2 regions of the Paenibacillus sp. V4I7 genome follow, and region 2 is predicted to be linked to the other one. Evidence: riboswitches for the same ligand, from Rfam matches in the RefSeq annotation. Region 2 holds a riboswitch; the other holds the start of a gene.

Region 1 (8,023 bases), 3.1 Mb from region 2:
CATTATCATGATGATTGCAATTGTTCCGGGGTGCAGTGACCGGTTGGATCTGGAAGATACCACAAACAACCTAGCTCTCGGTTTGGATCTTGATAATGAAAACAACATGCTTGTATATATGAATAGCCCTGCATATGGCAGAGATATAAAGAAGAAAACACTAGAAGTCCAAGTGAAATCGCAAACAATTCGTCAATCGAGAGAGAAACAAGATGAATTTGCGCCAGGAGTTATTACAGGCAGAAAAGTTCAGGTCATACTTATTGGGAAACGCATCTTGGAACATGAAGACTGGTTTCGGATACTTGACGTCTTCTTTCGTGATATGAAAAATCCATTAACACCCAGAATTATCGCTGTCGATGGATATATCTCCGACATAATATTCCTACATCCGAAAGATCAGCCGATGTTACCTTTAATGTTGCGGGGGATGATCGATACGAAGAGCGCTAGATCGGAAACGGCAAAAACAACACTGCAGCAGCTGCATTGGCAAATGTATGAGAAGGGGGTTACGCCCTATATTTCCGAAATTCAGTTGGACAAGGCCAAACAGATCAGGCTGGTTGGCGTAACGCTTCTGGATCATAAAGGGAAGTATAAAACCTCTCTGAACATAGAGGAAACCAGTTTACTTCAAATATTGAATAAAAACGCCAAGAAGCCTGTTAGCTTTACACTTCCGATTCCTGGTGAAAAGAAGAGCGGTCCATTCCATACAGACCATTTAAGTATATCGGTTCAAGGAATGAAAACGAAAATAAAAACCTCGTTTAAGCAGAACAAGTTTCGGTTCGATATCAACATTAAAATGCCAGCCGGTCTTACTGAACGTTTATTCCCCTTTGATGTACGAAAGAATGGAAAAGAGTTAGAGAAAATGATTTCTGAACATATGCAAAAGCAATTCGATAGCCTCATCAAAAACATACAGAAGCATCAAATCGATCCGATCGGGCTTGGTCTCTATGCGCGGGCCCACGAATATAGTCAATACAAGAAAGTGGAGGATCATTGGGGAGAAGCGCTGTCAAAGGCAGACATTCATGTTTCCGTTAAGGTGATCTTAGGAAGTATGGGGCCCGTGAAGTGACTGATTTTGGAGCGTGTAACCACCTTTTTGACATAAAGTTGATCATGATTGGCAGCAAAAATTTGCGTTTTTCTACTTATGCCTTTACACTTAAAACAAAAATGGAGTGGTGAAATGAGTAAAGGCAGAGTTTGGAACAAGGGTAAACGCAACGGAGGTGGCGGACCAGCGGCTGGAACGGGTTATAAGGAAAAGCTAGCGGCCACCATGCAAGCGGAGGGTAAAACCGTCGAGATTATCGATCTTAAGAATCCGATAAATCAGGTTCAACGTATGAATCGTGAGAATTGGGTCGAGAGGCCCGTTCGTGTTAACCGTGAACAACCTAAAAAATAATACAGATAAGCCTATCCAGACACTTTATGAGTGTTGGGTGGGCTTATTTTATTTTGAAAGTTCCCCCCTGTTGTACAAAGTGCAACAACATGAAAGGGATGAGCGAGTAATTAAACACTTTTCTTTCACACTCTCGTCCAAGGCAAAGTGTAAGCCGTATATTCTCGAGTAGCTTATTACTCCAAATTTACATTTGATAACTGTCCCGCTTGATAGTAAGGGTAATCCATCTTTTGTTGAACTTGCTGTACGAAATGTGAATCCGTAAGCGATTCAATGACGAATAATCCTAAATCAATGGATGCCGAAACTCCGCCGCCGGTAAAAAGATTCCCGTCTCTGACGATTCGTTTTTTAACGACTTCGGAACAGTAAGGCGTCAATAAGTCATAAGCGGAAGGATTGGTGGTTGCCTTTTTTTCATGTAAGAATCCGGCTGCACCTAGTAACAACGCACCTGTACACACAGAAGCTTTGTAAGTCACTTTAGCTGAGGTTTGGAGCCAAGTGATGAAGGCAGAGTCGAATCTAAGGCTTCTCGTTGAAAATCCGCCAGGTACAAACAGGAGATCATATCCTGATAGGTCGGGATAGACATGTCTTGCCTTTACAGTTAAGCCTCGGTCGTCCGTAATTTCCTCCTTATTGGAGCAAAAATCCCAAGTGACGTTCTCTTTGGCTCCCAAAATGCCCATCCATGTGATAGCTTCAAAGAAGCCAGCGAAGTCTAACGTGGTCATTCCATCGAATAGTACGAATGCCATTTTCATACACAGCCACCTGACCTTTCAATTGTCATAAAAGCACAAAAAAGCATTTGATTAAGGATCAAATACTTTGCCCAGGCGTACGGCTGTTAGCAATGTGCTCCCTCATGGTTATCCATGTTTACGCCAGTCACACATCGGGTTGATTTCTATAATCTTACAATTACTCGCACCGAAATTCAATATCTTTTTTCAAGTGACGACCATGACATAAACCTTTCACGTCCCCATATGAATGGAAGAGGCGTTTGTTGCGTACGTCATAATGGCCGACAAGCTGGGAGGGAATGACTTATGAAATCGGTGTTTAAGCTTGAAGTAGAGGAAGCGAGAGTCATGATCGCAGCAGGCATACAAGCGGCAATAGAAGCGAATACAGCCGAAACGATATGTATCGTAGACGATGGCGGGTATCTAATTGCGTTAGAAAGAATGAATGGCGCTCGCAATACGAGCCCGGAAATCGCCATAGCTAAGGCTTTTACAGCTAGCGGTCACAGGCGTTCTACGCATTTGTTTAATCAGCCAGGTGGCCCAGCAACCATCCATGGTGAGGCATTTGGTATTCATGCAATGATGCCGGGTAAATTTGCCATTTTCGTCGGTGGGCTTCCGATTGTGGTGAACGGGAGTGTCATTGGAGGAGTCGGTGTAAGTGGAGGAAATGGAGAGGATGATATTGCGGTGGGGGTTGCGGCGTTAAAGGCGCTGCAGTCTTATTTGGGTAACGCGTATGAAGTCATGACAGAGCCTGATATAAAGAAATAGACATCATTTCAAATAGGAAAGCCCCAGTCCCTCAGATGATAGAGAGAACGGGGCCAATTTCCTTAACTCAAAAGGCTTCTTACGTATTGAATGGTTTCGTCAATCGTATCATCCGCAAGTTGTTCTAAAGAGATGTCGATCCCCGGTTTTACCCGGTGCAGCTTCTCTAAGAACGTTTTTGTTTGGAAAATACCCTTACCAGATCGTACCTCTTGCCGTTTGTTGTTCTGAATGACAACATCCTTAAGATGGGCAAGGACGATACGATCACCGAAAGCAGCAAAGGCTTGATCCAGGAAAACTTCTTGTGCCTCAACAGCAGTAGGTGGCATTAGATTCACTGGATCAAACACAACCCCCAGATTACTGGAAGGAATCTCATCCAAAATTCGAACCATTTTCTCAGTACTAGATAACGTGTGAGTGAATACGGGTTCGAGTCCGATGAAGACACCCCAACGCTCAGCTTCCTCTGCCAATTCTTCAACTGTTTGCTTGAGGATTGCCCAACCAATGGCTTCATAACGTTCGGAATCCTGCGAAAGGTAAGTCGTTAGGTCAGCTGTTTCCGTCGCAACGATAGAGGTACCAAAGTCTCTGGCGAAACGCAGATGCTCTTTGAACCGGTTGATTTCATGACGCCGCTGCTGCGGATCTGGATGAATCGGATTGATATAACAGCCAAGCACGCCAATCCGAATACCAGCACGATGGAATTGCTCGCCAATGTGGTTGGCCAGAGCAGGGCTGAGCCTACCGAGGCTGGTGTCAATATCACTAATCGCTTTGCTGAGTGCCAGTTGAACGAAGTCAATGCCTCGTCCGCTTAGCTTCTCTGTTAATTGCTTCAATGGAAGATGGCCGGCAGCATGGGCTAACGTTCCGATTCCCATCTATCTAGCCATCCATCCGCCGTCCACGCATAGTACGTGTCCGTTCATATAATCCGACGCATTCGATGATAAGAAAACAACAGGACCTTTCAAATCCTCTGGTGAGCCCCAACGGCCTGCCGGAATTCGATCTGTAATGGATTGTGTGCGTTTTTCATCTTTGAGGATAGGAGCTGTATTATTGGTCGTCATGTAACCAGGAGCAATGGCATTGATCTGGATACCTTTCCCGGCCCACTCGTTCGCTAATGCTTTAGTAACACCAGCGATAGCATGTTTACTCGCAGTGTAGCCAGGAACATTAATGCCTCCTTGGTAGGTCAGCATAGAAGCGATGTTCACGATTTTGCCGCTGCCGCGCTCAATCATGTGACGGCCAATCAGCTGGCATAAGAAAAAGGCAGAGTTCAAGTTCAGATCAATGACATCATGCCAATCTTGACGTCCATGGTCAACTGCCGGCGTACGTCGGATGATTCCGGCATTATTGACGAGAATATCGACGCCGCCGTAGATGCCGATGGCTTTGTTTACCACATCCTCAAGGATGTCTTCGTTGCTAAGATCAGCTGCGATCAGCTCGGCTTTGCCGCCTAATGCTCGGATGGCTTCTACCGTTTGTACGCTTTCGGAAGAGGATACGGCAATGACTTTTGCGCCTGCTTCAGCAAGGCCAATGGCCATCGCTTGACCAAGACCGCTGGAAGCGCCGGTTACGAAGGCTGTTTTGCCTGTTAAATTAAAAAGTGTCATGAAGGATACTCCTTTTCACTATTGAGTTACGATCTGGATGCCAGCCTCACGGTACTGCTTGGCAATATCAGCGGGTAGGGCACTGTCTGTTAGGATCATAGCCACTTCGGACAAGGCAGCGAACGTACGTAAGGCACACTGTCCGAATTTGTAATGATCGGCAACGCCATACACCGTTGCACTGTTTCTAATCAATGCACGTTTATAATCGGCATGATCACTCGTGTAGATGGTAAAGCCGTGCTGTAAATGAACACCAGTGGCAGAAATGAACGATTTCTGAATGTTGAGCTTATTCACATATTCCACGGCTTCAGGACCTGCGAGCATGTTGCGCAGACGGTAGCCGCCTGGAACAACCAGCCGAATTTCTTCCTTATGCAAGAGCTCGGAGATAATAAATAAATCGTTCGTTACAACAGTAAGCGGCTGATTTTCCAGCCGCCTAGCAATTTCAAGGGTTGTGCTGCCGCCATCGAGGGCAATAATATCTCTTGGTTGAATGTATCGCAGAGCAATCGTCGCGATTTCGGATTTCTGATCGGCATGCTTAATGATCGGCTCTTTCGTTGAAAGTATGCCGAGCTGATCACTTTGAGCGAGCATCGCTCCGCCATGAATGCGGACAAGCAGCCCTTTTTCTTCGAGTTTGGCCAAATCTTCGCGAATCGTTTTACCTGTAACGTCCAGCCGTTCGCTAAGCTCGTTAACGGTTACTTCTTTCTGTGCCAGAAGTATTTCCATAATGGTTTCATATCTGCGTAGAGGGTTCATCGGTTGTCATCCGTTTCTAAATTGAGGTTACCGACTATTTTAAATCTTTCATGGCCACGGCGTCCATATCATCAAAAATTTGATTTTCGCCAGCCATGCCCCAAATGAAGGTGTAATTGTTCGTGCCAACACCGCTATGAATGGACCAGCTTGGGGAAATGACAGCTTGCTCATTGCGCATAACTACGTGACGTGTTTGCTGCGGCTCACCCATCATGTGGAACACAACCGCATCTTCCGGCATGTCAAAGTAGAAATAAACTTCGGAACGACGATTGTGTGTATGAGAAGGCATTGTGTTCCACATATTGCCTGGCTTCAGAAGCGTCATACCCATAACGAGTTGACAGCTTTTTACGCCGCCTGTGTGGATATATTTGTAAATCGTACGCTCGTTAGAAGTATTGATGCTACCTAAGTGAGTAGGAGTAGCTTCGCTGATGGCGACTTTTACCGTTGGATATGTTTGGTGAGCAGGTGTTGAATTAAAGTAGAATTTCGCTGGATCTGCAGCGTTATCACTAGCAAACGTAATATCCTTCGCGCCAAGACCAATATAGATGCAATCTTTGGAATCCATGTTATACACCGTTCCGTCAACTGTGATCGTACCTCTGCCACCAACATTAATGATTCCGATCTCGCGGCGCTCTAAGAAATAATCAGCAGCCATTTCTTTCTTGTCAGCTTGCAGTTGAAGTGAGCCAGTAACAGGAAGCACGCCACCAATGATGAAACGGTCAACGTGGGAGTAAACCAATTTAATTTCATTAGGTGAGAACAAAGCGTTAATTTGAAACTCAGCTTGCAGGCGTTCAGTGTCAAATTGCTTTACTTCATTCGGGTGTGATGCGTAGCGGATATCCATCGGTTAATCTCTCCTCAAATTTGGTTTATTTATGTTGATATGTGTTCATATAGGTTTAATTTACTCCAATAAGGGGGTTTAGGCAAGAGTTTTTGGACCTATGTTTTAAAAGTTTCTATTTGGGTGAATAAAGTATGCGGAATAAGTAAACAACTATCCATCAGTTAGGTTAATACCTAGGAGGTTAAGTACATGGACAAGAGTCACAATTACGATCGTATAAGTAATGATGCGAATCCCACCAAACCTGGTGAAGAAGCTATATCATCGACAGACATGGTCAGTGAGGCCGTAGAGGAAATCATGGATAATATTAAAAAGGCGTTTTCGACCAGCGATCCCGATGATCGCGATTAGGACGTGGAAGAGCTTCTCCGGAGGAGGGGAGAGCGCTGAAAAGGACCTTGTTGTCTACGTGTGTTTGTGTAGATGACAAAGGTCCTTTTTCATTTAGGGTTAAGGTAAGGCGACGAAGTTTAGGCTAAAGTATTGTATTTTTTGCAACATTCGGTTGGAAAACGCTTGATTAGCTTGCCTAAAGTTGTAAAAAGTAAACTTTACACGGATAAGTATGCGAATGGTTCAGTATTACATCACTTAGGCGGAAATTACTTTGCATCAACCTTATAAACACTCTCAACCAAGGGCGGCGTAAGCCGTTTATTTTCATTGCACTCAATTAAATGGAGATTCTCCCTACGCTCTGTTGAAGCATTCGGACTACTCGCTAGCGTGCATCATTTCGGACAGTTTGATTCATTCTCCATTGGATCGGGGTCATGCCTGTGATGCGTTTAAACACGGTGGCAAAATGTTGACTGGACGCGTAACCCAACTCATTGGCAATCTTTGTTACTGTATCCGTGCCTTCAGTCAACAGTCCGCAAGCATTTTTAATTCGTGCACGTTCAATAAATACCATTGGCGGGAGCCCTGTGTATTCCTGGAAGGTGCGGAAGAAGTGGGAGGGACTGATTCGGACAAAATCAGCCATTTCTTCGATGGCGGGGCGCCATTGCGGATCTTCCGCGATCCGCCCAACCAGGGCATCCAATTGACGTAATAGATCGTCAGCGAGTGAAACCATTTGTTGACTAGGCTGAAGAATTCGAAGCAGCATCCCAAGCAGTGCTTGACGGGTAGCGGAGGTTCGTAATGGATTGTTGGAATTAATCGCATTTCGCAGCTGTCTAATGTCGTCAACGGATTGCAGTCCAGTGTGGGTAACTCTGGGCAGCGCCTCGAGTGCCTGTCTGAAGCATTCACTCTCGTCTTGCGGCAAGCGCAACCAGTTTTCTGAATGCGGTGGTGTGATGATGAACCACCAGAATCGGCTGGGCTCAATCACGTTGAAGCGCCCGCGATGAACCTCGCCAGGACTTGTGTGAAACACGTCACCTGCTTTTGTCTCATAGACGTGCCCATCCAGCTCCCAGCTGGCTTTACCGCGTTCAACCAAAACGAATTCATATCCGTCATGCTGATGATAGGAAAGGGGCAATGCCGACCTAATCTCATCGAAGCCGAAAAGGAGAAGCTCCGGAACTCCTGGTATGCGATTTTCCGTATTGATGTCATAAGTCCAGCGTGGACTTAGTTTCGTAGGCAAGGGGGAGGTCCTCCTCTACGTTCGGATGTTCTTATTTGTCTTATATGTTTCTTATACTACTTTGTAGCTATGTGAACGTCAATCAACCAGGAATTAAGTATGATGAAAGTAAGACGTAAAAGGAGGAATTTACGATGACTTTGCAAGCAGATAGAACAT
Region 2 (8,023 bases):
GGCAATCGAAGGGTTTCAGGATCGCCAGACTCCAGGGTCCCTCTATACCCGAAGTAACTTCCTAACCAAGCTAAGAATCGATCCATGACTCCTGGATCCAATCCTTCTATTTGAAACAAACTCATCGCACTGTTCAAATTCCCCTGTTCAACATGCAATTTCGCTTCAGTAAACAATAGATCCTCGACGGAAGCCAGAAACCGGATCATAGAACGGTTGCCGCGCCCGCGACCCGGTGTCCAGGAAATCCATGCCATCTCAATCATCTTACGAATCAGTATTTTCACATTGCGTTCCGTACAATACAGGTAACCGGCTATTTCTTCAACGGACACGGGCACATCCATATCGATTTGTTGAAAATTGTGAACCCGCATGATGGTTGATTTCAACTGCACGTACTGTAAAACAAGCTGCATGGATGCAACCTCCTTTTACACGAATTATCAAGAAGTATAGGTCTGCCCCCATACTTTCGTCAACAGCCCCTGGACCGATAAAAGGGTAAAAAAAAGCCGACTCCAGAGAGCCGGCCTGAACATATTTTCAAATTACAATTAATAAGTTAAACCTGGGTAAAGCGGATACTGAGCTGTCAGGTCTTTCACTAAACCGCGTGCTTTCTCCAAAACAGCTTCGTCTTTCGGATTTTTCAGGGTAAGTCCAATCACTTTCGCGATTGTTTTCATTGCTTCTTCATTCATACCACGGGATGTTACAGCCGGTGTACCTAGACGGATACCGCTAGTAATGAACGGGCTTGTTGGGTCAAAAGGAATCGCGTTTTTGTTAGCTGTAATACCAATTTCGTCTAGAACGTGCTCAGCATCTTTACCCGAAATGTTCAAGCTGCGCAAATCGATCAGCATCAAGTGGTTATCCGTACCGCCGGAAACAAGGTTAATACCTTCAGCTGTTAAAGCAGTCGCCAATGCTTGCGCATTGTTGATCACGTTTTGTCCGTATGTTTTGAAATCTGGTTGCAGAGCTTCACCGAAGGAAACAGCTTTTGCTGCAATAGTGTGCATCAAAGGACCACCTTGGGTACCTGGGAAAACGGCTTTATCGATCGCTGCTGCCCAAGCTTTGCGCGTAAGAATCATACCGCCGCGAGGACCGCGAAGCGTTTTATGCGTTGTTGTCGTTACGAAATGTGCATGCGGCACTGGGTTCGGATGCAGACCAGCAGCAACAAGACCTGCGATATGAGCCATATCGACGAAGAACAGCGCGCCTACATCATTAGCGATAGAAGCCAAAGCTTCGAAATCGATCGTACGCGGGTAAGCACTTGCGCCAGCTACGAGCATGCGAGGCTTGTGTTTGAATGCAGCTTTACGAACATCGTCGTAATCAATGCGGAAATCTTTCTCGCTTACACCGTAAGCAACGAAGTTGTAGAGAATACCGGATGCATTCACGGGGCTGCCGTGCGTTAAGTGACCACCATGTGCCAGGTTCATACCCAGTACCGTATCTCCAGGGTTTAGAGCTGCCAAGTAAACAGCCATGTTGGCTTGTGCGCCGGAATGCGGTTGAACGTTCGCGTGCTCAGCACCGAAAAGCTCTTTTGCGCGATCGCGAGCGATATCTTCAACGATGTCTACGTGCTCGCAGCCGCCATAATATCTTTTGCCTGGGTAACCTTCTGCATATTTGTTCGTTAACACTGTACCCATAGCTTCAAGAACAGCTTGGCTAACGATGTTTTCAGATGCAATAAGCTCAATTTTGTCACGTTGACGGGCAAGTTCAAGGTTCATGGCTGCTACAATTTTAGGATCTTGTTTGCTCAAAAAGTTTGTCATATTAAATTCCTCCTACAGGGTAGTCTTATCTGATAAGTCTTAATTCAATTTGATATCTTAAAAGTTTAACAATCTGCATCGGGTGCGGCTGTTTGATAGAGTTGTTCCGCTTCATCAGGTAGGTATACAGCTCTTGTACCTCCAATCAGCTTAGGCCGGGTAAAAGCCATCGTTACATAGGCATGGCCAATATTACGCACTGGCGGCCTTGCTGGCACAGCAACTGGGCGCAGATGCATCCCGATGAGCGTGCTGCCAATATCGATTCCGGCATGTGCCTGAATCGTCTCGACAACGACCGGCTTCGTGAAATGGCGATACGCATAGGAGGCCATCGAACCTCCGGCCTTTGGCACTGGAATGACTGAGACTGGCTCAAGCTGAGGCGCACGCAATAGCAGCTCTTCCTCAATAACGATTGCACGGTTCAAATGCTCACAGCATTGAAAGGCTAAGTGCAGCCTGAACTCGCGGCTTATGCGCTGCGCCGTTTCGAAGAGCGGCTTAGCCGCATCAAGCGTACCTGAGGTACCGATCCTATGCCCGAGAATTTCACTCGTGCTCGTTCCGATAATCAGAATGTGACCTGATCTTAGATTGCCGACTTTGACCAATTCCCGAAGATTCGTTTCAAAAGCCTCGGCAACATTAGAAAGAATGGAATCTGTCATCATGATCCCTCGTTTCTGGAATTTTCCGTTAGGAAATATGCTATGGATGCAATGTGAAACGGTCTTCGATACTTTGCACTTTGTTAATACGATTCTGGTGGCGAACACCTTGGGAAAACTCGGTTTCGAGCCAGATTTTCACGATTTCCTCCGCTACACCCGGTCCAATAACACGTTCCCCTAGGGCAAGTACGTTCGTATCATTGTGCTCGCGCGTCGCTTTCGCTGAAAATAGATCGTGTACGAGTGCACATCGGATACCCGGAACCTTATTCGCGGCAATCGACATCCCGATACCCGTTCCACAAATCAGAATCCCTTTGTCAGCTTCGCCTGATACCACTTGCTCACAAACTTTAAGCGCATAGTCGGGATAATCGACCGAATCTGCACAGCTGCAGCCGTAATCGACGACTTGGTGACCTAATGACTCAATAAAAGGAATGATAACATCTTTCAAACGATAGCCTGCATGATCCGCACCTAAGGCAATTTTCATGAATAGAACGCTCCTTTGCTTGTTCGAATTCGACCATCCTATTATATCCCAAAGCTCACCAGAAAACGAAAAAAAGAGCGGACACGCTAGAAAACGCGCGTTGCTCTTTTGCCCAGGCGACCGGCCGTATAGCTCAATGCTCCATTGTGGTTACTCCCACTCGTCGCCAGTTACATTGAGTCTTGATTGATACCTCTATTTTATCGCATTCTACCCCATGTGTAAAGATGTATCCGCAATTCGTATATCTGAAACCTGAGTTATTTGGAGTCTTCGTTTCGTGCACGTATTTTCTGAACCAATTTATCTAAACTCCCGCTGATTTCCTCTGCCGTTCGTCGGTAAATCTCTATGGAGCCTCCATACGGGTCAGAAATATCAAAGTCAGGAATCGCATGTTCAAGTTTAAAAATGCGGCTTCTTTCTTCAACAGACACGGCTTGCGAAAGAGCCTGTTTGAGCTGAAGCTCTGTAACGAGCTGCTCCCTTTCCTCAATCGCCTGTAAAATACGAGCATCATCCTCGACGTACTCTTTGAGCGTAAAAGTTTTCTCAATCGCACTCGGAAACCGCTGGATGACCGTGCGTTTATGCCCCATCGTCATAGTCAAAATGAGATCAGCCCAATTCACTTCAGACTCTTGGATCGCCAAAGAACTAATGGACTCCTTGAAGCCCGCTTCCTGTAAAAGCGATGCACTATTTCGGGAAATTGGACCGCCCGTCACCGCGGATACCCCTGCTGAACGAACCTCCGCCGCAAGTCCTTCTTGGTGCACCCTGATACGCAGCAAACCTTCTGCTAATGGACTGCGGCACGTATTTCCTGTACAAACAAATAGAATTCGCAACATGATTCCCTCCTAATCGTAAACATAAGCTAAGACGAAAACTTTCTATACCAATATTGTATCACAGTAAAAACTTGATCCCAAACGTGAGCAAAATAAGTCCGCCAAACGCCTCGCCATACTCGCCTACCCAGCCGCTTACCCGTCTGCCAACCAACAATCCGGCAATAGATAGCAAGCCTCCAAACAGACCAAAGATCAGCACCGTCAACACAATATCCGTTGCGAACATACCAAGGGATACACCCACGGAAAATGAATCAATACTGACACTAAGTGAAAAGATCGTTAGACCCCAAATTGTCCTATGATCAAAAGAAGCCGCTTCTTCTCCACGAATCGAACTATATACCATATGCGAACCCAAAAGAATAAGCAAACACCCCCCGGCCGCTGTAGCGACATTCCCTAGCAGCAAAGAGACATATTGCCCCATAAACATCCCCATCAAAGGCATAAGAACGTGAAAAATACCAATCACGAAGCTAATTTTCATAATATCAATCAAACGAATACCCTTCATCCCTATGCCAATCCCTAAGGAAAATGCATCCAGGCCCAAAGCAATCGCCATAATAATAATTGTTACCAGCTGCCCAAATTCCACCCCAGATGCGAGCATAGCGCTATCCCCCTTGTCCACGTTTCTCTCTCAAGATATGCGGACAAACAGGGAATCATGCTAGCTAAACACGTACAAGCCGGTGACCTGCTGCTTTACGAAGTCGATTCATAATCGCAAGGCCAATCCCCGTTTCTGGACAACCCTCTGCAGCAATATATTGAATGCCTTCTTGATCAAATTGCCTTAAGGCAGCATATAGATCCTGAGCAATTGTTTCCGGTTGCGATAATGATCCGCAGGCAATAACCAAATCAGCATCGTAATGAGAAGCTCTCTCCTCAAAAGTAAGAATACCCGTTGATTCATCACGTGCCTTGGCCGCATCAATATCGTTTTGAATCCATTCAGCAACAACTTCTGCATCTTCACCTTGAACGATATGCATAAATCCTTTTGGTGCGTAATGTGTATACTTCATCCCCGGAGCACGCGGTGTTTCGGAATCTTGTACCTCTTCCCGCTCTGGCTCATGAATCCGAATAGCAGGCAGTGCCGATTGCAGCTGCTCTGACGTAACACCGCCAGGACGTAGAATGTATAGCTCACCGCCTATAAGCTCGATCACAGTCGACTCGACACCAACCCCAGTTGCTCCACCATCCACAATCCCGCCAATCCGACCATCTAAATCATCTTTGACATGAGAGGCGAGTGTTGGACTAGGTCTGCCTGAGCTATTGGCACTCGGCGCGGCTATAGGAAGTCCCGCTTCACGAAGAAGCTGCAAAGCCACAGGGTGATCCGGAATTCGCACGCCCACAGTCTTAAGACCAGCGGTTACTAACGGCGAAATGCCACCTGTTTTCACAGGCAGCACAATGGTAAGAGGTCCCGGCCAGAAAGCCTCCATAAGCTGGCGATGATCCGCCGTAACACGGTCAGATAGAATTAAACTTGAGAGCTGTTCGACATTGGCAATGTGAACAATCAGCGGGTTATCTGAAGGCCGACCTTTCGCAGAGAAAATCCTTTCGACAGCTGCCGTATTCGTAGCGTCTGCCCCAAGACCATATACAGTCTCTGTAGGAAAGGCTACTGTTTCACCACGTTGGAGAAGCAGGGCAGCTTCAGCTAAATCCCCACCTATCTCGGTCCCTATACCCTGATCCACTTTCCAGTATTTTGTCACGATCATCTATCATCCTAACTTCAAAATAAAATTCTGATCCTAAATGGTAACAGGTGACTTATCTTAGCTTAGCTGAACCACGATACGATCTTCTTCACCATTTCCCAGATAAAAAACTTAACTTGTGGCTGCTTAGCATCAACGGATTCCGTTTTTTCTTCCACTTGTGCATCCTTAACCTCTTTAGCGACAGGGTTAGACTTGTCTGGTTTAGCCGTAGGTGCAACTTTACTGTCTTTCTGTACTGATGTAGGTGTAGGAGATGACTTTACCTTTCCAACATCCTCTGTATTCGCTACAACAGCAGCCGATGCTACCGCTTCTCCAGATAAGGAATCCACGAAACATAATGGCGGAAACAACACACACCACCAGTTCTGACCTTCCCCCGTTCCAATCGTCACGCGCAGCGCTTCATATTCTCCCGCTGGGTACACTTCATTTCCGTACATTTTTGTTGGAAAAGGGACTTTACCGAGCTCAACTGTATGTGAATAGCTATAGCCACGTGCTTGAATCATTTGTCCAACTAGTATATCAAACTCGGGCAAGTGGGCTTTTACTACTTCTCTTGCGTCATCCAGCGATTGGGGTCCAACGACCCACTCCTGCATACGAGCAATAATAGCATCACGAATCTCGCGTTTCAACGCTTGATCCTGCGCCGAATCGGAGTTTGCTAGAATACGTAAGCGAATAGATTCTTCCGGTATCGTAGGCGAAATAACAGCCGCATTTGAACGATTCGATTCCCAACAAGTTATCATAACAATAAGTGCAAAAGCTACTAATAATAAAGATTTATAAGTTTGACGATTAGATCTCTTAACCATGAGGAAAAGCCCCTTTCCCTTCGCTTATACTAGCCAGTATGGGCAATAAGAGGAGGAGCTAAACCTAGTAATCTATTTAAATTTGTGAAAAATGATAGAGTTGGAAGTGTTCGTTCCTATTGCTACGAACTCCCACTATTTATAGTGATCTGATCGCGATCACATGGCGATCAATGCCCTGGAGATCCGACACGAACCGGATCTCGTCCCAGTCAGCGGCGGCGCGCAGCATCGCCGCCACAGCCTCCGCCTGCCGAATGCCCACCTCGAACCCGACCACAGTCGGGATTCGCGGCAGCTGCGGCAGCTGTGAGATCATCCGGCGGTACAGGTCGAGTCCCTCGACACCGCCGAATAAAGCCGTGTGCGGCTCAAACAGCCGCACCTCCGGCTGAAGCGCCGGCAGGTCGCCATCAGGGATATACGGTGGGTTAGACACCAGTATATCCGGCGCGATCCGGCGCGCAATAAAGGGCTCGAGAAGGTCCCCCTCGAGCCACTCCACCCGCGCAGCCACGCCGTGGCGCTGCGCATTCACGCGAGCCATCTCCAGCGCTGCCGCGGAGATATCGCTGGCCGCCACGCGCCACGCAGGGCGCGCGTGTGCAACCGTCACCGGGATCGCTCCGCTCCCGGTGCCCACATCCGCAAGCAGCGGAGCGCCTTGCGGGAACAAACGTGAGCCCTCGTGGAGCAAAGCTTCCACGAGCAGCTCCGTCTCCGGGCGCGGAATCAGCACGGCCGGGCTAACCGCAAAAGGAAGGCCGAAGAAATCCTGCTCGCCGATAATATACTGCACCGGCTCACCCGCGGCCTTCCGCTCTACTAGCTGGCGCCATGTTTCCGCCAGCTCAACAGGAAACTGTTCCGGAAAACGGAACAGCAGCTCCGTCCGACTGCAGCTGAGCAAGTGCTGCAGCAGTAGTTCCACACAGGAAGCAGCCTCGGCTACACCGAGCTTCCCTAAAAAAGAAGAAGCCTCTACAAAGGCTTCTCTTAAACTCTTAGCAGCTGTCGACATCACATTGCCTGCTCCCCGTTATCCAAAGCATCGGACTGCGCTGCAATCGTGAGCGCCGAAACGATCTCTGCCATGTCACCATTAAGCACAGTTTCTAAGCGATGCAAAGTCAAACCAATACGGTGATCGGTAATCCGGCTTTGCGGGAAGTTATACGTACGAATCCGCTCGGAACGGTCACCCGTACCAACCTTGCTTTTACGCTCGCCCGCATATTTCGCTTCCTCTTCCTCACGCATTTTATCGGAAATACGTGTACGAAGCACGCGCAGTGCTGACTCTTTATTCGAGTTTTGCGATTTACCATCCTGACAAGTCGCAACGATTCCCGTAGGTACGTGCGTTACTCGCACAGCAGATTTCGTCGTATTAACCGACTGACCGCCCGCTCCACTTGAACAGAACGTATCCACGCGAATATCCGCATCATGGATGACAATCTCAACATCTTCCGCTTCCGGCATAACCACTACCGTCGACGTTGAGGTATGAATACGTCCGCCTGATTCCGTTACAGGAATACGTTGTACACGGTGCGCTCCACTCTCATACTTCAACTTACTATAAGCACCTTTACCGGTAATCA

The links. A riboswitch is a leader RNA that binds a small molecule or an ion and turns the genes downstream of it on or off. The one in region 2 is predicted to bind ZMP and ZTP.
Region 1: it holds a riboswitch for ZMP and ZTP, as region 2 does, so the genes downstream of both, QFZ80_RS20245 (DJ-1/PfpI family protein) here and rpiB (ribose 5-phosphate isomerase B) in region 2, are expected to answer to the same signal.

The regions. Positions count from the first base shown of each region.
Region 1 covers NZ_JAUSZD010000002.1:4,114,551-4,122,573, reverse strand. The annotation lists gene QFZ80_RS20255 (Ger(x)C family spore germination protein) at 1-1,096, shown strand, start outside; gene QFZ80_RS20250 (hypothetical protein) at 1,211-1,432, shown strand; gene QFZ80_RS20245 (DJ-1/PfpI family protein) at 1,609-2,202, opposite strand; ZMP/ZTP riboswitch at 2,265-2,343, opposite strand; gene QFZ80_RS20240 (GlcG/HbpS family heme-binding protein) at 2,494-2,967, shown strand; gene QFZ80_RS20235 (sugar phosphate isomerase/epimerase family protein) at 3,030-3,860, opposite strand; gene kduD (2-dehydro-3-deoxy-D-gluconate 5-dehydrogenase KduD) at 3,861-4,613, opposite strand; gene QFZ80_RS20225 (DeoR/GlpR family DNA-binding transcription regulator) at 4,632-5,387, opposite strand; gene kduI (5-dehydro-4-deoxy-D-glucuronate isomerase) at 5,422-6,255, opposite strand; gene QFZ80_RS20215 (hypothetical protein) at 6,448-6,612, shown strand; gene QFZ80_RS20210 (helix-turn-helix transcriptional regulator) at 6,983-7,864, opposite strand; gene QFZ80_RS20205 (phytanoyl-CoA dioxygenase family protein) at 7,999-8,023, shown strand, end outside.
Region 2 covers NZ_JAUSZD010000002.1:7,199,059-7,207,081, forward strand. The annotation lists gene QFZ80_RS33665 (ABC transporter substrate-binding protein) at 1-419, opposite strand, end outside; gene QFZ80_RS33670 (serine hydroxymethyltransferase) at 558-1,808, opposite strand; gene QFZ80_RS33675 (TIGR01440 family protein) at 1,874-2,479, opposite strand; gene rpiB (ribose 5-phosphate isomerase B) at 2,520-2,978, opposite strand; ZMP/ZTP riboswitch at 3,082-3,162, opposite strand; gene QFZ80_RS33685 (low molecular weight protein arginine phosphatase) at 3,239-3,832, opposite strand; gene QFZ80_RS33690 (manganese efflux pump MntP) at 3,891-4,451, opposite strand; gene QFZ80_RS33695 (L-threonylcarbamoyladenylate synthase) at 4,516-5,589, opposite strand; gene spoIIR (stage II sporulation protein R) at 5,652-6,416, opposite strand; gene prmC (peptide chain release factor N(5)-glutamine methyltransferase) at 6,556-7,437, opposite strand; gene prfA (peptide chain release factor 1) at 7,437-8,023, opposite strand, start outside.